3 regions of the Peribacillus sp. Aquil_B1 genome follow, and region 1 is predicted to be linked to each of the others. Evidence: riboswitches for the same ligand, from Rfam matches in the RefSeq annotation. Region 1 holds a riboswitch; each other region holds the start of a gene.
The links. A riboswitch is a leader RNA that binds a small molecule or an ion and turns the genes downstream of it on or off. The one in region 1 is predicted to bind S-adenosylmethionine.

Region 2: it holds a riboswitch for S-adenosylmethionine, as region 1 does, so the genes downstream of both, MPH60_RS16790 (methionine biosynthesis PLP-dependent protein) here and MPH60_RS08115 (bifunctional homocysteine S-methyltransferase/methylenetetrahydrofolate reductase) in region 1, are expected to answer to the same signal.
Region 3: it holds a riboswitch for S-adenosylmethionine, as region 1 does, so the genes downstream of both, MPH60_RS09230 (YezD family protein) here and MPH60_RS08115 (bifunctional homocysteine S-methyltransferase/methylenetetrahydrofolate reductase) in region 1, are expected to answer to the same signal.

What each region holds. Positions count from the first base shown of each region.
Region 1 is NZ_JAKXEE010000001.1:1,606,924-1,614,443, forward strand. It holds gene ku (non-homologous end joining protein Ku) at 130-972, shown strand; gene MPH60_RS08110 (MOSC domain-containing protein) at 1,476-2,126, shown strand; SAM riboswitch class I at 2,238-2,336, shown strand; gene MPH60_RS08115 (bifunctional homocysteine S-methyltransferase/methylenetetrahydrofolate reductase) at 2,441-4,288, shown strand; gene metH (methionine synthase) at 4,281-7,520, shown strand, end outside.
Region 2 is NZ_JAKXEE010000002.1:621,277-628,796, forward strand. It holds gene MPH60_RS16775 (ABC transporter ATP-binding protein) at 1-53, shown strand, start outside; gene MPH60_RS16780 (hypothetical protein) at 99-341, opposite strand; gene fumC (class II fumarate hydratase) at 451-1,833, opposite strand; SAM riboswitch class I at 2,162-2,275, shown strand; gene MPH60_RS16790 (methionine biosynthesis PLP-dependent protein) at 2,362-3,474, shown strand; gene metC (cystathionine beta-lyase) at 3,471-4,652, shown strand; gene MPH60_RS16800 (type B 50S ribosomal protein L31) at 4,764-5,012, opposite strand; gene MPH60_RS16805 (ABC transporter ATP-binding protein) at 5,145-7,163, opposite strand; gene MPH60_RS16810 (ABC transporter ATP-binding protein) at 7,160-7,520, opposite strand, start outside.
Region 3 is NZ_JAKXEE010000001.1:1,866,028-1,873,547, forward strand. It holds gene MPH60_RS09215 (SDR family NAD(P)-dependent oxidoreductase) at 1-243, shown strand, start outside; gene MPH60_RS09220 (TetR/AcrR family transcriptional regulator) at 417-1,004, shown strand; gene ssuE (NADPH-dependent FMN reductase) at 1,205-1,738, shown strand; SAM riboswitch class I at 2,014-2,122, shown strand; gene MPH60_RS09230 (YezD family protein) at 2,294-2,437, shown strand; gene MPH60_RS09235 (phosphoadenylyl-sulfate reductase) at 2,621-3,325, shown strand; gene sat (sulfate adenylyltransferase) at 3,355-4,503, shown strand; gene cysC (adenylyl-sulfate kinase) at 4,546-5,145, shown strand; gene MPH60_RS09250 (nitrite/sulfite reductase) at 5,162-6,787, shown strand; gene MPH60_RS09255 (DUF3906 family protein) at 6,808-7,023, shown strand; gene cobA (uroporphyrinogen-III C-methyltransferase) at 7,043-7,520, shown strand, end outside.

The DNA.
Region 1 (7,520 bases):
AATTGGTTAACATTATTTTGCCAAAAAAACGAAGTGTTAGAGTTGGCAATTGTTTTTTCGGATTTTTTTGGACAAAGGGGAATAATAAAATTGTTCTTCTCTTTAAAAATAAGTTATGAGGTGACGAATATGCATACGATGTGGAAGGGGAGCATATCATTCGGTTTGGTGAACATTCCGATCAAACTTCATGCTGCAACGGAGGATAAGGATATTTCTTTAAGGACGTTGCATAAGGAATGTCATTCACCGATTAAATACGAAAAAGTTTGTCCGGTATGCCAGAAAGAAGTGGGTAAGGATGATATAGTCCGCGCTTTTGAGTATACAAAGGGAAAATTTGTTGTATTGGAAGACAATGAATTGGAGCAACTGAAAAAACAAAACGAAGAAAAAGCCGTGGAAATCGTGGATTTCGTTAAAATTGAAGAAATAGATCCCATTTATTTCAATCGGAGTTACTACATGTCCCCTAATGACGGAGGGATAAAAGCTTATTCCCTTTTGAGGCAGGCCCTCAAGGAATCCAATAAGGTAGGATTAGCGAAAATCATCATTCGCTCTAAAGAACAAATGGCGGTAATCCGAGTCGTTGATAATACCTTGGTGATGGAAACGATTCATTATCCGGATGAAGTCCGTTCCACAGCGGACGTTCCGAATATCCCAGCCAATGATACCATTGTAAAAAAAGAAATCGATACTGCCGTATTATTGATAGATCAATTAACGACTACTTTCGATCCGACAAAATACACGGATGACTATCGAACCGCGTTGCTAGAATTGATTGAATCAAAGAAAACGGGACAGACGACGATTACAGCCAAAACAAAAGAACCAGTTTCCAACAATGTAACCGATTTAATGGAGGCATTACAGGCATCCATTGACCGTACGAAACATGATGAACCGGAAAAGAAAAAGACGACCCGAAAGAAAGCGGCACCGAAAAAAAAGAAACAAGCTTAAACAGGAAGCTGAGCGGAAGACATATGGTGTCGCTCGGCTTTCTGCTTGTTTTAGCAAAGAACCAGACACTTATAAGGGAGTGAAAGTGACTTTACAGGGAGGGATTTGTATAGGAAAGGAAAGTGCAAATAGGTAAGTGAATCACGATTTAAGGATATGGATGGAATAAAAGAAAATAAATGGATGGAAATGGAGGCAAAAAAATTCGCTCCCTAAAGAGCGACAATGAGGAATTCAATCGTGAAAATCAACATATAGGCGAACGGTTGTAGTTTTCGACTATATATTGTGTTCATATTCTACCATATTTAATTCTGAAATAGCAACAAAATTACTGAAACTAACCTATGAATTTTTCTGGAAATCAATGATATTTTGTCCATTTAAGCGGATTATGTGGCTTTTTCACTTCATATACTTATAAAAAGCTACAGAATAAATGGATTTTTAGTATAATTTATACATATAGGATGATATAAATTAAATATGAATGGAAGATGCAAATGGAAAATGGAAAAATCAAATCACTTCATGCCGGAAAGCCGAAACAGGAAATTTTTTCGAATGTCGATATCTTTTCAGCCATGGATAAACAAGCACAGGATAATGTGACAGTGACTAAATCAGGCATAATTGGTGATGGGATTGGTAATGTAAAGTTCCATGGAGGTCCTGATCGGGCTTTGTGCATTTACCCCTTTGAGCATTATTCATTATGGAATGAAAAATTCTCTAAAAAGCTGGATATCCCAGCATTCGGTGAAAATTTAACCGTAGAGGGGATGAGGGAAGAAGACACGTATATCGGCGATATTTATCAAATAGGCGAAGTGATTGTGCAAATTAACCAGGGGAGGATACCTTGTTCGACCATTTCCCACTTTAATCAACAACCTAAGTTTTTGGAACTTGTGCTGAAAACGAGTTTCACTGGTTATTTTGCAAGAGTACTTCAAGAAGGAACGATAAATAAGCAAAACGAAATCGTGCTGATAGATCGTTTGCAAGAAAAAATTTCAGTTCATTATGCAACAGAGGTAATCCTACATAAACGAGATGGCCTGGAAGGCGCTAAGGCTTTACTTACTCTAGACTCGTTAGCGGAAGACTGGAAACAAAGAATCTTGAAGAGGGTTAAACCCGCAAAAGATTGAATCATTTTTGCAAAAGTGAAAAAAATGTCGATCAGGTATTGAAATTGACAGATTATTAATGTAAATTAAATATAATCTAATTTTGAAATCTTGTGAAAATTATATAAATGGATCTTATCGAGAGAGGTGGAGGGACTGGCCCGAAGAAACCTCAGCAACCAGCTTAGGCAAAGGTGCTAAATCCAGCAAGCAGAGCTTGATAGATGAGGAGAATGTTTCAAAAAACCTTCTTCTTTGAGAAGGTTTTTTTTCCTTTTCTCTCATACTCATAAAATACGACAAAAACAGGACTGTTTTTGAGAGAGGGTGTAATGATGAATTTTCGTAAAGAAGTGAAAGAAAGAATGTTGGTTGGGGAAGGGGCAATGGGGACCTTATTGTACTCAAATGGCATCGATCAATGTTATGAGGAATTAAACTGCACGAATCCAAATCAAATAGAGTCCATCCACCGTGCCTATCTGGAAGCTGGTGCAGATATCCTTCAATCAAATACATACGGAGCTAATTTCAACAAATTGAAACGGTATGGACTTGAAGATGAAGTTAGCAGAATCAACCGCCAGGGAGTCATTCTAGCTAAAAAAGCGGCAAAAGGAAAGGCGTATGTCTTCGGTACCATAGGGGCACAGCGGAGTATCAGGAAATCGGATTTAAGCATGGAAGAGATTAAACGGGGTTTTCGTGAACAGCTATACAGTCTGTTGATGGAAAACCCGGATGGAATTCTCTTGGAAACATTTTATGACCTGGAAGAGCTGGAAACCGTCCTGCAAATCGTAAAAAATGAAACTGGACTGCCGATCATCGCAAATGTTTCGATGCATGAACTGGGTAATCTACAAAATGGAATCCATTTAAATGAAGCCTTTCAAAAACTCGAGCAACTGGGTGCCGATGTTGTGGGGGTGAATTGCCGTCTTGGTCCACATCATATGATCCGGGCCTTGGAAGAAGTGAGTATGCCGAAGGAAGCATCGATCGCCATATACCCTAATGCCAGCCTCCCTGATTATGTGGATGGAAGGCTCGTCTATAAAGCCGTGCCGGAATACTTTGGGTCAAGTGCCTTGGAACTTCGTGAGCAAGGTGCCGCTATCATAGGCGGGTGCTGTGGAACGACTCCACTGCATATCCAAGCTGTAAAGAATGCGATCGGAAGTTTTGCTCCTGTAAAAGAGAAAGTTACGAAATCCCGCGAAATAGAAATAATTGAAGTGAACGATCGAGAATTGGAGCTTCCACTGTACGAAAAGGCCAAAACGGAAAGGACGATCCTCGTTGAACTTGATCCACCGAAAAAACTGGGAATAGAGAGTTTCATGACCGGTGCTGAGGTTTTGAAAAAAGCAGGGGTCGATTCCATTACATTAGCGGATAATTCACTTGCCTCACCAAGGATATCGAATGATGCACTGGCTAACTTACTTAAGAACCAATTGAATATTAATCCGATGGTGCATATAACATGCCGTGATCGAAATTTGATTGGCCTCCAGTCACATTTAATGGGTCTGCAGACGGTAGGGCTGAATGAATTATTGATCATCACCGGAGATCCTTCAAAAATAGGGGACTTCCCGGGTGCCACCTCGGTTTATGATTTATCTTCCTTTGACCTTATAAGCCTGGTCAAACAATTTAATGAAGGTCTTTCCTATTCCGGTCAAAGTTTGGGTCAACGGGCAAATTTTAAAATTGCGGCAGCGTTTAATCCTAATGTGAAATATCTGGATAAAGCCGTACTGAGAATGGAAAAGAAGATTTCCTGCGGTGCCCAATCATTTTTGACACAGCCAATTTATTCGGTGGAGCAAATCGAAGAAGTGCATGAAGCTACAAAACATTTAGAAACTCCGATTTTCATCGGTATCATGCCTTTGACAAGCACCCGGAATGCAGAATTCATCCATAATGAGATCCCTGGCATTAAATTGCCTGATAACGTAAGAAGGGCCATGGCTTTAGCGGGGGATGACCCTGTAAAGTCAAGGATTGAAGGGGTCAATATCGCGCGGGAACTGGTGGACGCGGCTAGGGAAAAATTCAAGGGCATATATTTAATCACTCCGTTCCTTCGCTATGAAATGACGGCGGAACTTACGAAATATATTAGAAAAGTCGATAGTAAACAGACATCAGAGGTGGCAGTACATGAATAAAAAAGCGATTCAAGATCAGTTAAATTCTAAGATTCTCCTGCTTGATGGGGCGATGGGAACCATGCTTCAAGCGGAGAATTTGACAGCAGACGATTTTGGCGGAGAACAATTCGAGGGCTGCAATGAATATTTATCACTGACGCAACCGGAAATCATCCAGTCCATTCATGAAAAATATTTAGCAGCGGGCGCAGATATCATTGAAACCAATACCTTTGGAGCGACCAGCATCGTTCTTGATGAATACCAAATAAGCACGATTGCCTACAAGCTAAATAAAATTTCAGCTGAGCTTGCCGTTAAAGCTTGTGAAAAGTATTCCAATGAGGAATGGCCAAGGTATGTAGCCGGATCGATGGGCCCCACTACAAAAACGCTTTCCGTAACGGGCGGAACGACTTTTGATATTTTAACCGATTCTTATGAAGAACAGGCACTGGGTCTCTTGGATGGCGGTGTAGACTTGCTGTTGGTGGAAACCTGTCAGGATATGCTTAATGTCAAGGCTGCCTTTTCTGGCATCAAAGCAGCATTTGCAAAAACAGGAAAAGAAGTGCCTGTCATCATATCAGGAACAATTGAACCGATGGGCACGACACTTGCTGGCCAGTCCATAGAAGCTTTTTATTTATCGGTTGAACATATGAAGCCCGTAGCTGTCGGCCTTAATTGTGCAACAGGGCCGGAATTCATGATAGACCATATCAGGACACTTGCAGATATATCGAATAGCGCCATCAGTTGTTATCCGAATGCCGGGCTCCCTGATGAAGAAGGACACTATCATGAGTCACCAACTTCCCTGGCTGAGAAAATGAAGCAATTTGCCGATAAGGGATGGATCAATATCATTGGCGGATGTTGTGGTACGACGCCAGAGCATATTAAAGAACTTTCCAGGGTGCTCGAAGGGATGAAGCCCCGTACAATTTCGGAAACTGCCCATGGTCATGCCGTATCAGGCATAGAACCGCTCATTTACGATGATTCAATGCGTCCTTTATTCGTAGGTGAAAGGACGAATGTTATCGGTTCCCGAAAATTCAAGGAGCTGATACGCGGCAAGCATTACGAGCCAGCAGCCGAAATTGCGCGTACCCAAGTGAAAAAAGGCGCCCATGTCATTGATATCTGTCTTGCAGACCCTGATGGGGATGAGCTTGGCGATATGAAGGAATTTGTGGAAGAGGTCGTCAAAAAAGTGAAGGTCCCATTGGTCATCGATACTACGGACGAAGCCGTTCTTGAACAAGCATTAAAACATTCACAAGGAAAATCGATCATTAATTCCATAAACCTTGAAGATGGTGAAGAGCGCTTTGAAAAAATAGTACCCTTAGTCCATCAATATGGTGCTGCCGTTGTCGTAGGAACCATTGATGAAATTGGGATGGCCGTCGATGCTGAACGGAAATTGGAAGTGGCAACACGGTCTGTGGATCTGCTCGTCAATAAGTACGGTCTAAACAAAAGTGACATCATCTTTGATCCGCTTGTATTTCCTGTAGGAACAGGAGATGAACAATATATCGGATCTGCTTTAGAGACGGTGAATGGAATAAAGGCGATTAAAGAAAAGTTTCCAGAATGCCTGACGATACTTGGCATTTCTAACGTTTCTTTCGGTCTGCCAGCAAGGGGAAGGGAAATATTAAATGCAGTTTTCCTTTACCATTGTACAAAAGCGGGACTCGATTATGCCATCGTCAATACAGAAAAACTTGAACGTTTCGCTCTGATACCGGAAGAGGAAGTGAAATTGGCTGAGGCACTCCTGTTCGAGACATCAACTGAAACTTTAGCGGTCTTTACCGAATTTTATCGTGGAAAAAAAGCGGAGAAGAAAGATAATGGTGTGGTCCTGCCATTGGACGAACGTCTAGGTAACTATATTATCGAAGGAACGAAAGAAGGTTTGGTTGATGATTTAAATAAAGCGATTGAGCGCGGTGATACCCCATTGGAAATCATCAATGGACCATTGATGGATGGCATGAGTGAGGTGGGTCGGTTGTTTAATGACAACCAACTTATTGTCGCAGAGGTTCTTCAGAGTGCTGAAGCGATGAAGGCGGCTGTATCTCACCTGGAACCACTTATGGAAAACTCTGAAGATAGTGCTAAGAAAGGGAAAATCCTTTTGGCGACTGTCAAGGGAGATGTGCATGATATCGGAAAAAACCTAGTGGATATCATCCTATCCAATAATGGCTATGAAGTCATTGATTTGGGGATCAAGGTCGCACCGCAACAAATCATTGAAGAGGTTCGAAAACATGAGCCAACCATCATTGGCCTATCTGGGTTACTTGTCAAATCTGCACAGCAAATGGTTTTAACCGCTCAGGATTTAAAGCAAGCGGGAATAGATACCCCGATTTTAGTGGGAGGGGCAGCATTATCACGTAAATTCACCGATTTTAAAATATCACCTGAATATGAAGGGCCGGTTTTATATTCCAAAGATGCGATGGATGGTTTGGCTGTAACGAATATTTTACATGACTCTGACAAAAAAGTGGTGTACTTGGAAGAGTTAGTCGAGAAACGAGAAAGGTCGAAAGCGAATGCGGCCATTGCCGCCACGCTGGAAAAACCTGTCCGTAAGCAGTCCACAGCTGCCCCTTTAAGCGATGTTCCTGTTAAAATACCGCGTGACATCAAGCGTCACGTCTTAAAAAACTACCCGTTGGATGTCATCCAGCCATATATTAATAGGCAAATGCTGATTGGACATCATTTGGGGTTAAAAGGTAAAGTTTCCGAATTGCTTAAGCAAGGGAATGAAAAAGCGGTGCAGCTCAATGATCTCGTAGATGAATTGATTGAATTCCTTAAGACGGAACCTGATTATGGCTTGCATGCAATTTATCAATTTTTCCCTGCTCAAAGTGAAGGAGATAAGCTATTGGTATACAACCCGGACAATCATCATGAGGTTTTGGAAACTTTCGACTTCCCAAGACAAGATTCGAATCCGCATCTTTGTTTAGCGGACTTCGCGAAACCGGTCTCCTCCGGGCAAATGGATTACGTTGGTTTCTTCCTGGTCACTGCCGGAAAAGGAATCAGAAAATGGGCAGAAAAACTTAAGCTTGAAGGTGATTTCTTGAAAAATCACGCCCTTCAATCACTTGCTCTCGAAACCGCTGAAGGGTTCGCGGAAAGAATTCATCAATTAATGCGGGATGATTTAGGCATTAGCGATCCGATTGAAATGTCCATGAAGGAG
Region 2 (7,520 bases), on a different contig from region 1:
TAGTTGAAGAAGATGAACAGATGCAGGAAAGCATGAAGTTATCTGCCAATTAAACGTAAAAAGACCCATTCATATTGGGTCTTTTACTTTATTCAAATTCATTCTTGGACCAATACCACTTCATCATGTCCGCATTCCGGGCATTTCATGAGATGCGGGCATTGGCCTTTTTGAAGGGATTGAGGGTATCCGTCGTTTTCTTTAAGTATGTCGATATCCATATAAGCACTGTAATCATCAGCGTAGTCCATGAATTTCCCTTTATCCTCAAGATCACTGCCGCATTCCGGGCATTTAACATGAATTTTTCTCAGACCGTTGCAAAGCGGGCATATAGACATTGTATTTCCTCCTGTTCCCGATACTTATGATTTCAGTATTTGTCGATTCCATTATTTTAACACATGGAAACACCCTCCCTAATACGAGAGGGAGGGCACTTGTATGCAATTATTTATTAACCATGTTAGCAGGATCGACCCATGCTTTGAATTCATCTTCGGTCAGGAACTCCAATTTCAACGCCGCTTCTTTTAACGTAGAGTTGTCCTTGAATGCCGTTTTGGCAATCTTGGCTGCTTTTTCATAACCGATATGCGGGTTCAATGCTGTTACCAACATAAGGGAACGCTCTACATTTTCTTTGATTTTATCTTCATTTGCAGTGATGCCCACCGCACAATTGTCGTTGAATGAATGAATGCCTTCAGTCAATAATTTGACCGTTTGCAGGAAGTTATAGATGATGACTGGTTTGAATACATTCAATTCAAAGTTACCTTGGCTTGCTGCAAAGCCAATTGTAGCATCGTTACCCACGATTTGTGTTGCAATCATGGTAAGCGCTTCACTTTGTGTTGGATTGACTTTACCTGGCATGATGGAGCTGCCCGGCTCGTTTTCCGGAATGGCTATTTCGCCGATTCCACTTCTTGGACCACTTGCAAGCCATCTGACATCGTTCGCAATTTTCATTAAATCCGCCGCCAATGCTTTCAAAGCACCGTGTGCGTAGACGATTTCGTTATGGCTAGTCAAGGCATGGAACTTATTATCAGATGTGACAAAAGGATATCCTGTATCCGCTGCAATTTGTTTGGCAGAAAGTCCCGGGAATTCTTTTTTTGTATTGATTCCGGTTCCTACAGCCGTTCCGCCTAGAGCAAGGTTCAATAATTTTTGGCTGCTTTCCTCAATCATCGCTAGATCTTTATCGAGCATCGCTTTCCAACCGGAAATTTCTTGTCCTAATGTTAATGGTGTAGCATCTTGAAGATGTGTTCGGCCAATTTTCACGACATCCCAAAATTCTTTTTCTTTTGTATCGAATGTATCACGAAGTGCTTTGATGGCAGGAACCAATTTTTCAGCGACTTCCATAAAGGCTGCAATATGCATGGCGGTCGGGAAAGTATCATTTGAGCTTTGTGCCTTGTTAACATCATCATTCGGGTGAAGGGTTTCGGATTCACCATTTTCTTTTAACCATTCATTCCCTTTGTTGGCGACCACTTCATTCACGTTCATATTACTTTGCGTGCCGCTTCCCGTTTGCCAAACTACAAGCGGGAAATGTTCATCAAGCGTACCCTCAAGGATTTCCCCGCAAATCTTGACGATGGCGTTCTTTTTAACTTCGGAAAGATCACCTAGATCATAGTTCACCTTTGCCGCAGCTTGTTTAACGTATGCAAATGCACGAACTAATTCAATCGGCATTTTTTCGTTACCGATTTTGAAATTGTTACGGCTTCTCTCAGTTTGTGCTCCCCAATATTTATCAGCAGGAACTTTCACTTCACCCATCGTATCTCGTTCGATTCTGTATTCCATGTGTTCTCCTCCTATGTTTGCACTATTCATTGAAGACCCTTTGCATATGAAATGAATAATGTCGGATTATTCTTTCTCTCCATACATTGTACAAACTTTATTATTTTAAAGCAAAAATATCCCGCTGACCCTTTCCAATTTTTCTGAAAAATCCATGTTCCCTTCATGTTTATATGAAAATTCGATTATTCTTTTTAGAGACATAAAGTGTAGACACCGCTAGGCTCCAATTGACCTGGTCATGAACATCCAAGTATCATCACTCCTAAAATGTCCTTGACAGTATTTTGTATATATAGTAAATTCAAAAGAAATTGAATAATCTAAACTCTTATCGAGAGAGGTAGAGGGAATGGCCCGATGACACCTCAGCAACCTTCATTTGTTTCAAACCAATGAAAAGGTGCTAATTCCACAAGTTTGTGAACTTGGAAGATAAGAAGAATGACTCGTCCCTACTTAATCAAAGTCTTCTTCTTAAAGAAGACTTTTTTTTATTTTATATAACTCAAAGGAGCAGTGAAAACCATGTACAAACCTGAAACTTATCTTGCTCAATTAGGAAATCGCAGCGAAACGGCGACAGGAACAGTCAATCCGCCGGTATACTTTTCAACAGCTTTTCGTCACGAAGGAATTGGCCAATCGACGGGATTCGACTACACAAGGACAGGAAACCCTACACGCCAGCTATTGGAGCGATCCATCGCCGATTTGGAAAAAGGGGACCAAGGCTATGCCTGCAGTTCAGGAATGGCCGCCATCTCCACTATTCTCGCCCTTTTTAAATCCGGGGATGCCTGGATTGTCAGCGAAGATCTTTATGGCGGTACATATCGTCTGTTAGAACAAGGTTTTAAAAAATGGGGGTTGCAGTGTGACTATGTAAACACTTGTTGTTTGGAGGATATCGAAAAAGCCATCACTCCTCACACGAAAGCCATCTTCATCGAAACTCCCACTAACCCCCTTATGCAGCAAACGGACATTAGTGCCGTTGCCGCATTGGCCAAACGATATAATTTATTGTTAATCGTTGATAACACTTTTTACACGCCTCTTATTCAACAACCCATCCTGCTTGGAGCGGATATTGTGATTCACAGTGCAACCAAGTATCTCGGTGGTCATAATGATGTGCTCGCAGGACTGATCGTTGCCAGCGGCGCTGAATTATGTGATGCCCTTGCCTTCCACCATAATGGCACTGGAGCTGTCTTGAGCCCATTTGATTCTTGGCTGTTGATGCGCGGAATGAAAACCCTGGCATTGCGGATGGAGCGTCATGAAAAGAATGCCAAGATACTTGTAGATTACTTATCGGAACATGATTGTGTCACGGATGTATTGTATCCCGGCAGAGGCGGCATGATTTCTTTCCGCATCATTGATGAATCGGCGGTCAACCCATTTTTACAATCGCTCTCATTAATTTCCTTTGCAGAAAGCCTTGGAGGGGTTGAAAGCTTCATCACTTATCCTGCCACACAAACACATGCCGATATACCGCTTGAAGTCAGAACGGCAAATGGGGTTTGTAATCGCCTGCTCCGCTTCTCCGTTGGCATCGAGGATAGCGATGATTTGATCGGTGACTTGCAGCAAGCATTCGCACATGTAAAAAGGGAGGCAATACGATGACAGGTCATGATTTTAGCTTTGAAACGAAATTACTTCATAATCAGCATAAATTCGATCCGGCAACGGGCGGTGTGAGCGTTCCCATTCAGCATGCATCGACTTTCCATCAATCCAATATCGATCAATTCGGCAAGTATGATTACAGCAGAAGCGGGAACCCAACTCGCGAAGCACTTGAAGATATCATTGCCGAACTTGAGGAAGGCACTCACGGCTTTGCCTTTTCATCAGGTATGGCGGCCATTTCAACAGCCTTCCTGCTATTGTCGGCCGGAGACCATATCGTCATTTCCGAAGATGTGTATGGCGGAACGTTCAGGATGGTCACAAGCGTATTGACCCGTTTCAATATTGAGCATACCTTCGTTGACATGACGGACCTTGAAAGCGTCAAAGCGGCCGTTCAGCCAAATACCAGGGCCATATACATCGAAACACCTTCAAATCCTTTACTTAAAGTGACCGATATTCAAGCCGTATGTGATATCGCAAAAAAAGCCGGTGCCTTAAGTTTTGTTGATAATACATTCTTGACGCCGGCATTGCAAAAACCGCTGAATCTGGGCGCGGATGTTGTCCTTCATAGCGCCACGAAGTTTTTATCCGGACATAGTGATGTGGTAGCTGGGCTTGCAGTCGTGAAAGATCCGGAATTGGCGGCAAGACTCGGTTCGCTCCAAAACTCATTTGGAGCGGTCCTTGGTGTTCAGGATGCCTGGCTTGTAATGAGAGGTTTGAAAACCTTATCAGTTAGAATGGAGCATTCACAAAAAGGGGCAGAAAAGATAGCAGCCTACTTAAAGGAGCAGCCCTTAGTGAAAAAAGTGTATTATCCCGGACTGGCCGATCATCCACAGCACGCCATCCAAAAAGGCCAGTCACTTGGTGCAGGGGCGGTCCTATCATTTGAATTGGAAAGTGAGGAAATCTTCCGTTCCTTCGTGAACACTGTCGAGCTCCCTGTTTTTGCCGTAAGCCTGGGAGCGGTCGAATCCATATTATCCTACCCGGCCAAAATGTCCCATGCTGCCATGCCTGCTGATGAAAGGGAAAAGCGCGGCATCACGAACAGTTTGCTACGCCTCTCTGTCGGACTTGAAAATCCGGACGATATCATCAAGGACTTCGATGCGGCCCTCGTCAATATTGCCAAAGGAGAAGCAATTGCTGCAAAATGAATAAAGGATGGGTGCCTTATAAATTATGGGGCACCCTTTTTCCTTGCATCATTATTAACTCTTTTCTACCCAGTCATAAAAAATGGCCATCGATTTTCGATGGCCTGACTCTCATTTCTTCATATTATATTTATCCAGGAAGCGATCCACCCGTCCGCCTTTTTCAGCAAACTTCTGCTTTCCGGTATAAAAAGGGTGCGTATCCGAGCTGATTTCCACTTTTAACAATGGATATGTTTGGCCGTCTTTCCAAACGATCGTTTCATTGGACGTCTTCGTGGAACCTGTCAAAAATTGATACCCACTGTTGGTATCCATGAATACCACTTGTTGATAATCGGGATGAATTTCTTGTTTCACTATTATCACCTCATCGTCAATATAGATATATCTTAAACGTAATGATTACTATTATCAATCATTATGCTTGAGGGTACCAATAGGCACCCTCTTTATAGTTTAATCTTGATGAACCACCGTTATTCAATTGTGTCAGCCAGCCATGCCTTTATGCGGTCCAGCCTGCAGTTCATACATTTGATAGTACTTTCCTTTTAGTTCCATTAATTCCTCATGTGTACCTTGCTCAGCAATCCGCCCTTTATCTAGTACAAGAATTTGGTCTGCATTTTTTATCGTGGAAAGTCTATGTGCAATGATGAAGGTCGTTCTCCCTTTTTTCAGCACTTCCATTCCCTCCTGGATAATTGCCTCGGTTTCGGTATCGATGCTCGCTGTCGCTTCATCCAAAATCAATATGGCCGGATTGAATGCAAGAGCACGGGCAAAAGAGATTAGCTGCCGTTGTCCGGAAGACAGCGTTCCGCCTTTTTCAATCACCGGTTCGTCCAGCCCTAAAGGAAGATGCTTCAGCACTTTGTCCCCCCCGACATCTCTTAATGATTTTTCAACCATTTCCCTTGTGATGCCTTTATGGTTCAGACTGATATTGGAGGCGATGGTGCCAGTAAATAAATAGGGATCCTGAAGGACGATTCCCATATGCTCCCTAAGCGTCTGATGAGGAATATCCAATATATTCTTTCCGTCGATTTTAATTTGCCCTTCACTGCTGTCATAAAAGCGGAACAATAAATTCATTATAGAACTTTTTCCTGAACCAGTATGGCCGACTAAAGCGACCGTTTCTCCTTGTTTGGCGGAGAAGGAAATGTCCTTTAACACGTATTCATTATCCTTATAGCCAAAAGAAACATGTTCGAATTGCACGTTTCCTTTGTATCTGGACATGTTTTCATCACTGACTGCCAATCCCTGCTCATCCAATAAATTGAATGCCCGCTCCCCTGCAACAAGCGCCTGTTCAAGATTAGCGAACTGATTGACGATTCCATGAAGCGGATGAAGCAGGCGGCTGATCAAATCAACAATTGCATACATCATCCCTAATGAAAAGGCCGAACTCGCTGTAAGGGAAATCCCGCCGAAATACCAGACGAATGCCATTAGCGCCAAAACCTTAATGACGCCAATCAAGTTTCCACCCGTCAACGAATTCAAATGGAGCATTTTATTTTGGTAGGAATAATGCTCCCGGTTGAGGTTTTCAAAAGATTGCTTCGTCTCCTTCTCACGCCCAAATGCCTGGATGATGCTCATTCCAGAAATGGATTCATTGATCATCCCATTAATATCGCTGACCCGTTCCCGAATGATGTGATTATATTTCGAGGCGAATTTACGGTATACTATCGTCCAGATGACGATGATCGGAATAAGTAAAGTGCCAATGGTACCGACTCGTGGATCCAGAATATACAAAGCAATTAGAACGCCGAAGATATTAATTGTACTCGAGAAGAAGTTGGCGAGCACGGTTACATATAATTCCCGGATCGCTTCCGTATCATTCGTAACCCTTGCCACAACTTTACCCGCCGGCATATTATCGAAATAACGTATCGGCAGACGGGAAATGTGCTTAAAAATATCATTTCGCATCTTCTGTATGATTCGGTTCGCCGCTTTCTGTAAATAAAAGCTCTGTCCATATTGAAAAATGGAGGAAAGGATGACAAGGCTAAAATAAAAAGCCACAAGCTTAATGATCCGAGGGATTTCCGGTTGGTAAAATCCCATCACTTCCTGACTTGTCAATTTCACTGCTTGTGAACGTTGCTCTTTCCCGTCTTTCCTGATGATCAATGATTGGTCCTCCAAGGTTCTGCGCCCATCGATAGGGACAGCTTCATTTACGAAGACAAATTGATTGCCAACCTGCAGAACATGGACTTCCCTGCCTTTCTTCTCACCTTTTGCAAAGTAATCAGCCCGTTTATACCAATTTCCATCGTACTTGACAGCATCCTTTCCTTTATCCGTCTCATACCAGGAAGATTCAATGCCAAGTATATGTGAATCGATGATTTTCTTGGCAACGAAAGGACCCGTTAAATCGGCCGCTACTGAAAGTGCCAGCATGATCAGGGCGCCAATGATCAATTTTTTATAAAGGGCAGCATAATTAAAAAGTTTCTTTACGACCTTCATGCCTTCACCTCCTTCCCTTCGTCAACCTGCTGTCGCTCATATTGCTCCTTATACCAGCCATCTTTAAGCAGCAAATCCGCATGAGACCCCTCTTCGATGATCTCTCCGCTGTCCAACACGATAATCCTGTCCGCGTGCTGAACGGCTGATAAGCGATGGGTTGTGATGATGGTCGTTTTCCCTGCTCGTTCATTTTGGATATTTTCGATGATCGTCGTTTCCGTTTTTGCATCTACAGCAGATAAGGAATCATCCAATATAAGGATTTCTGGATTTTTGATCAGTGCCCTGGCAATCGAAATCCTCTGTTTTTGCCCTCCGGATAGTGCGACACCCTTCTCACCCACTAGTGTCTCA
Region 3 (7,520 bases), 260 kb from region 1:
TTGGAATTAGGTGCTTATGGCATACGGGTAGTGGGCATTGCTCCAGGCGGGGTTGACACTCCTATCATTCAAGGCTATAAAGATATGGGAATCATCGATAAATTGAATGCAAGTCAAATGCGCGGTAAATTAATTAAGCCAGAAGCCGTTGCAAATGCCGTCTATCTATTATCGTTAGAGGAAGCGGATGCGATCAATGGAAGTGTAGTCATGGTCGATGATGGCTATGCAGCTTTTAAATGATTTTCACTAAAAGAAAACATCGTCCCAATCAGACGATGTTTTCTATTTATGATATATGGGAATATTGGATTCTAATGAATCAAAGGTAATATTGACCGATTGATACCATCGGGATATCATGGAAAATAGATTGGTGACACTGGTCTTATCATTATAAAAGAAGGTTGATATTTTTGAAAAAAGGGCAGCAAACGAAAGAACGAATCATAAGTGTAGCCCGGACTCTTTTTGCCACTAAAGGTTTTGACATGACAAGAACGAATGAAATTGCCTCTGCTTGCAATGTTTCCGAAGCTACTATTTACAAATACTTTGACAGCAAAAAAGATTTACTATTGGCTACCATTACCCCTGATGAGAAAGAGGAATCTGAAGAGGGCACTAGCCATCTATCTACGGATGATCTAGTGGAGAATCATGTTTGTACCATGATAAATAAAATTCTTGATAATAAAGAACAGTTTTCGATACTATTCAGGGAAACACAATTCGATCAAGATATTTCGAAGCAATATGTAGATCAGATCTTTAAGCCGAATGCCAGGCATATTGAAATACAGAAGAGAATAGATAGTGGTGAGATACAATATATCTCTGATATTATCCTATTTAATGTAGGGATCATTTCTTTCACATTGGCATTATCTACACATTATGAGATCCATCAGCAGAAAAAGGAGCCATATTTTACTTCTGAACGAATTAAGAGCATTGCTCAACTTTTGGTATATGGCATTCATGGAAAACAAAAACATACATAATGAAACGGTCATATTGAAGGGCATGAGCATCAAGCCGCAAATATGACCGTTTTATTTTCCTTCAGATCCGATGGAGTAAACTTGTGAATTCTTTAAACCAGAGTGTAAGATTTGACTTATATTTTTCAGACTATTACGATAAAAGCATACTGTACGAAGATTTTATCTGGAAATCATGTAATATTGGAGGGGTATATTAAATGAGTGATATCGTAATTTTATCAGGAAGTCCGGCTATTCCGTCCAGAACGGACATCTCACTAAAACATATTCAATCATTAGTCGAAAACGAAGGATTTACCACAGCTTATTACTCAATTACGGATTTCTCAGCAGATGATTTATTTCAAGGCAAATATAACAGTGAAGATATCTTAAAGCTTTCAGAGAGAATTCAAGCAGCTAGAGGAATCATTATTGGTTCACCGGTTTATAAGGCTTCTTATACAGGTGTATTGAAGGCCTTGATTGATTTGCTGCCAGAAGGTGCTTTTAAGGGCAAGCCAGTACTGCCAATCATGATTGGCGGAAGTAACAGGCATCTATTGGCGATTGACTACGCACTTAAACCATTAATTTCAATTTTAAAAGGCGAGCCGCTGCAGGGCATTTATTTTGTTGATAAAGAAATAGATAAACAGAATTCAGAAAACCCGATTAATGATTTGCATTTAATTGATCGGGTCCAGAGTCAAGTTCAAGAATTTATAGAAGCGATACAGTTAAGAAATTAATGAATTCTCCCTTCTATAAAAAGGGCTGGAATTCGAAAAATTATTATTTTAAATGATGACAGGCGCCAATAATAGGCTTGTTAATGAAAATAGACTCATTTTTTTGGAGTTTTTATCTAAAAAGACGAGTCTATTTTCGTATTTACATGAACATAAAATCATAATTGGAATAGTGTGTATAAAAATAACAGTTCATCCATAATATTAAACCAAGTTATTTTATAAGAAAACTCCATTGACAAGGATTAAATATATGTTAATATTTAAAATAATAAAACTTATCCAGAGCGACGGAGGGAATTGGCCCTTTGAAGTCCAGCAACCTGCATGATCGATGCAAGGTGCTACCTCCAACAAAATGTTGATCATTTTGGAAGATAAGGTAAAGATATTTACCTTGGGATCTTTCCATCATGGAAAGATTTTTGTTTTTTTGGAAAGTTGTAGGCAAACCATAACAATGTAAGGTTGTTTGGAATTATATAAATCTAAGAAATTCATTTAATCAGCGGTGAAAATAAGAAATTCGCGGATTTTCTTAAAGGAGGAACAGGCTTGGATAAAGAGAATCAGCTTGAAGAAATATTTGAACGACTTCAAGAAATGCTTAATTCTATGAAATATGGATCCATTACACTTATTGTCCAGGATGGTAAAATCATTCAAATGGAAAGAAATGAAAAATTAAGAATTAAATAAGGTATCTGCTGACTAGAAAAACTAGAGGCGGGTTTAACTGATATAAAGAGAGTATTGGTTAGATTCGTCTCTTTTTTTCCTAGAGTCAAACAAACTGGAGAAGATTACAACGGGTAGTGATCAATAGTTACTCTAACCTGGTACAGCAAGTTTTTAGAGGGGGCTACAAAGTTGGCTGCATTAATAAACTATGAAAATTTCAACACTGGGGATTTCCCTGTATTTCCCGAAGACAGTGAGACAAAAGGTGCTTTGGAAGTTCTGCAATGGGCGAATGACCATTATGGAAACGAACTGATTTATGCTTGCAGTTTTGGCATTGAAGGCATCGTGCTTACGGATTTATTGGCGAAGGTCAATCCTTCTGCCAAAATAGTTTTCCTTGATACAGATGTTCATTTTGAGGAAACTTATCAATTGATCGAGCAAGTGAAAAAGCGATATCCAAAGCTTTCGATCGAAATGAAGAAACCAGCCTTGACGCTTGAGGAACAAGCAGCTGAATATGGGGATGAATTATGGGTTAGAGATTCCAATAAGTGCTGTAACATCCGTAAAATCATTCCGCTTACCGATGTGCTTTCAACGGCAACAGCATGGCTTTCGGGATTGCGGAGGGAGCAATCCGAAACAAGGGCTTTGACCGAGTATATCAATAAGGATAATAAGTTCAAATCAGTTAAAATATGTCCACTCATACATTGGACATGGAAAGATGTATGGCGTTACGCCCACAAAAACGGACTTCCATATAATATCCTGCATGATAATGGATATCCGAGCATTGGATGTAAAACATGTACTGCACCAGCCTTCAATGCAGATGATTTACGCTCAGGCCGTTGGCAAGGAGCTCAAAAAACGGAATGCGGATTGCATTTATCTTAAATAAATAGAAACCATAGGGGGAAATTAGCATGACAATCAGTTTACCGCACGGAGGAACATTAATCGATCTTTGGGAACCAAATTATGATATTAGTAAAATAACAAAGTCAATCGAAATCGATGAAATTGCTTTAAGTGATCTTGAATTGATAGGCACTGGTGCCTACAGTCCGATTAATGGATTCTTTACAAAAAGTGACTATGAGACAGTGGTCAAGGATATGAGGCTTAGCAGCGGTCATGTATGGAGCATCCCGATTACGCTGCCTTTGACCGAAGAAATTGCAGAAACCCTTACTATAGGTGAAGAAGTAACCTTGACTCATGATGGTGAAACATACGGGGTTCTCTCCGTTTCCGATATTTATACTCCAGATAAGCAATTGGAAGCGACATTAGTTTATCAAACGGATGATGAGAAGCACCCTGGAGTGAAAAATTTATATAACCGCGGTGATGTATATGCCGGCGGGGAAATAAAGTTGATCAAGAGAATAGAGCGTCCGCAGTTTCAAGCTCATTATTTGGACCCAGTCGAGACAAGGAAAGCTTTTGCTGAAAAAGGCTGGGAAACGGTTGTCGGCTTCCAAACGAGGAACCCTGTTCACCGTGCACATGAATACATTCAAAAAACAGCATTGGAGATTGTCGACGGCTTATTCTTAAATCCTCTCGTAGGTGCCACTAAATCCGATGACATTCCGGCAGATGTAAGAATGGAAAGCTATAAAGTGCTTCTTGAAAAATATTATCCTAAGGACCGCGTCTCCCTTGCAGTTTTCCCCGCTGCCATGCGTTATGCAGGACCTAGAGAAGCCATTTTCCATGCGATGGTCCGTAAAAATTATGGCTGCACCCATTTTATCGTCGGACGTGATCATGCGGGTGTGGGCGATTATTATGGCACATATGATGCTCAAAAAATCTTTGGGAATTTCAACGCCGATGAGTTAGGGATCACGCTATTATTCTTTGAACATAGTTTTTACTGTAAAGCATGTGGCAATATGGCTTCCGCCAAAACTTGTCCGCATGGCAAGGAAGACCATGTCATCCTGTCTGGAACGAAGGTAAGGGAAATGCTGCGAAATGGAGAAATTCCTCCAGCTACCTTTAGCCGTAAAGAAGTCATCGAAGTGTTGATCGAAGGTCTAAAAAAGAATGAAGTTTATAACTGATAGGACATAAATTGAAGGATCACAAGAAGAGGGGGATTATTAATGAGTAAAAGTACGAATGTCACTTGGCATGAAACGTCATTGACCAAGGAGCTCCGCCGGAAGCAGAATGGCCATGAAAGCACAGTTCTATGGTTCACGGGTCTCTCGGGCTCCGGAAAATCAACGATTGCGAACGCAGTCGCTAAAGAGTTATATAATCGGAATATTCGAAGTTATGTTTTGGATGGGGATAATATCCGTCATGGTTTGAATAAAGATTTAGGTTTTTCTGAAGAGGATCGAACCGAGAATATTAGGCGGATCGGTGAGGTTTCCAAGTTATTCGTGGATAGTGGGCAGTTCGTATTGACCGCCTTCATATCACCTTTCAGGGCAGATCGGCAGATTGTCCGTGATTTACTCGAAGAAGGGGAGTTTATCGAAGTATACATAAAGTGTCCGATCGAAGAGTGCGAAGTGCGTGATCCAAAAGGTCTTTATGACAAGGCGCGTAAGGGAATCATTAAAGATTTTACAGGAATCGACTCTCCATACGAAGAACCTGAACAACCGGAAATCATTTTAGAATCCGACAAATACAGCATTGAAGAGTGCGTTGAACAGGTAATCGGTTATTTGACAGCAAAGAAAGCGATTTAATCAAGGAGGACATATAATGGTTTACGAGAAATTTTGGTCGGAAAATCCACTAATCGCTAAAAATAAAACCGAAGTCTGGAAATTGGAAAAAGACGGCTTGAAGATATTTGATGATATTCCACATTACGCAGCAAATGGTTTTGAGTCCATCCCTAAAGAAAATTGGGATATGTTCAAGTGGGCAGGTCTCTACCTGCAACGGCCAAAAGAAGCTGGTTATTGGATGATGCGTGTCGTTATTCCAGGCGGTATCCTGACTTATGATCAACAAATAACGCTAGCAAACATCGCTAAAGATTACGGGAGGGGCGTATATGACATTACAACCCGTCAGGCCATTCAATTCCATTGGCTGACCATTGAACAAGTCCCGGATATCTTAAATCGTTTGGAAAAGGTTGGAATGACTACGGCTGGTGCTTGTGGTGATATCACACGCAATATCATCGGAAATGCACTGGCAGGCATCGATCCAGACGAACTTTTCGATACACGCGAAGTCCTTTATGATGTATTTGAGTATTTCCGCCTTAACGAAGACTATTCGAACCTTCCGAGGAAATATAAAATGTCCATAAGTGCTAATATCCATAATGCTTCAAATGCTGAAATCAACTGTGTTTCATTCAATCCAGCAACAAAAGTAATTGATGGAGTAAAGGTAGCTGGTTTTCACGTAAAAGTAGGCGGTGGGCTATCCTCCGTTCCAATGCTGGCAGAGGAACTTGATTTATTCATTTCACCTGAAAAAACAGTCGAAGTAGCGGCCGCCATCACGACGATATTCCGTGACTTCGGGTACCGTGAAAAGCGTCATCGCTCACGATTGAAATTCCTTGTCGCTGATTGGGGTCCTGAACAATTCAAGGAAAAATTGCTGGAATACACCGGTCCGCTTCCTGAAAAGGGTGAAAGTGCGGTGAAGGGATGGAATGCAGGTTATTTCTATGGCATCCATAAACAAAAGCAGCATGGTCTGAACTATGTTGGAGTCAATATACCCGTTGGGCGTCTAAATCCAGACGAAGTGATCGAGTTTGCCGAACTTGCGAAAAAATATGGAAATGGTGAAATCCGCAACTGTAATTCTCAAAATCTAATCATTCCAAATGTACCGGATGCAAAACTTGAGGAATTAAAACAGGAATCCATCTTTGAAAGATTTCCATATCACCCAAAAAAATTCATTGGTTATTCCGTTTCTTGTACAGGCATCGAGTATTGCAACCTGGCACTCGTTGAAACAAAAGACCGCATGAGGACCATTTCTGAATCATTGGACAAGGAAATAGATCTCGATGTTCCTGTAAGGATGCATATGGTCGGTTGTCCAAATAATTGCGGTCAAAGAGCCATCGCCGAAATTGGGCTGCAAGGCATAAAAATGAAAAACCAGGACAAAAAGATGGTCGAGGCTTTTGAAATATACGTCGGTGGAACGCTGAATGAGGGCGGGAAGTTCAATGAAAAACTTAAAGGAAAAGTGGAAGCTGAAAAGCTCTATCATGTTCTGAAAGAACTGATCCTATTTTTCAAAGAAACGAAACTTCTATCGGAAACCTTTCTTGATTTTGTGGAAAGGGTAGGGATATCCGAGTTACAAAGTAAGCTTGATGATATATTAACGGAAGTGGCCGTTTAATAGGGGAAGGTAAGCAATCCATGAATCTATACCGTTTTGAAGTCATTATCAAGGAAGAACCTATCCATGTCATCATTGTTGCCGATTCAGATGAAAAGGCGTTTGAACTTGTTGATATCGAGCTGGAAAAGCATTATTTGAAAATGCCTGAAGTGGATGACATCTCATTATACGAAAAAAAGAAAATTAAAAATGGAGCAGGTTTCGTTTTATCGAAATTCGAAACAATTCTCTAAGGGAAGGCAGGTTGCAAAAATGGGGAAAGTATATCTAGTAGGAGCCGGTCCCGGAGATCCAGATTTAATTACATTAAAAGGATTAAAATGCATTCAAGAAGCTGATGTCATTTTATATGATCGACTTGTCAATAAAGAACTTTTAAATCATGCAAAAGACGGTGTCGAGCTGATTAATTGCGGGAAACTGCCGGATTATCATTTGTTGCAGCAGGATACCATTAATCGGTTCCTTGTCAAATATGCAAAAAAGGGAAAAGTGGTCACTCGTTTGAAAGGCGGCGATCCATTCGTCTTTGGCAGAGGTGGCGAGGAAGCGGAAGCCCTCGTCAAAAGTGGCGTGAGCTTTGAAGTCGTACCAGGCATTACGGCTGGAATCGCCGCTACAGCTTATGCGGGAATTCCAGTTACACACAGGGACCACGCTTCATCTTTTGCAATTGTTACCGGCCATCGGAAAAAGGATGAAGAGGATAATATCAAGTGGGAATCCCTAG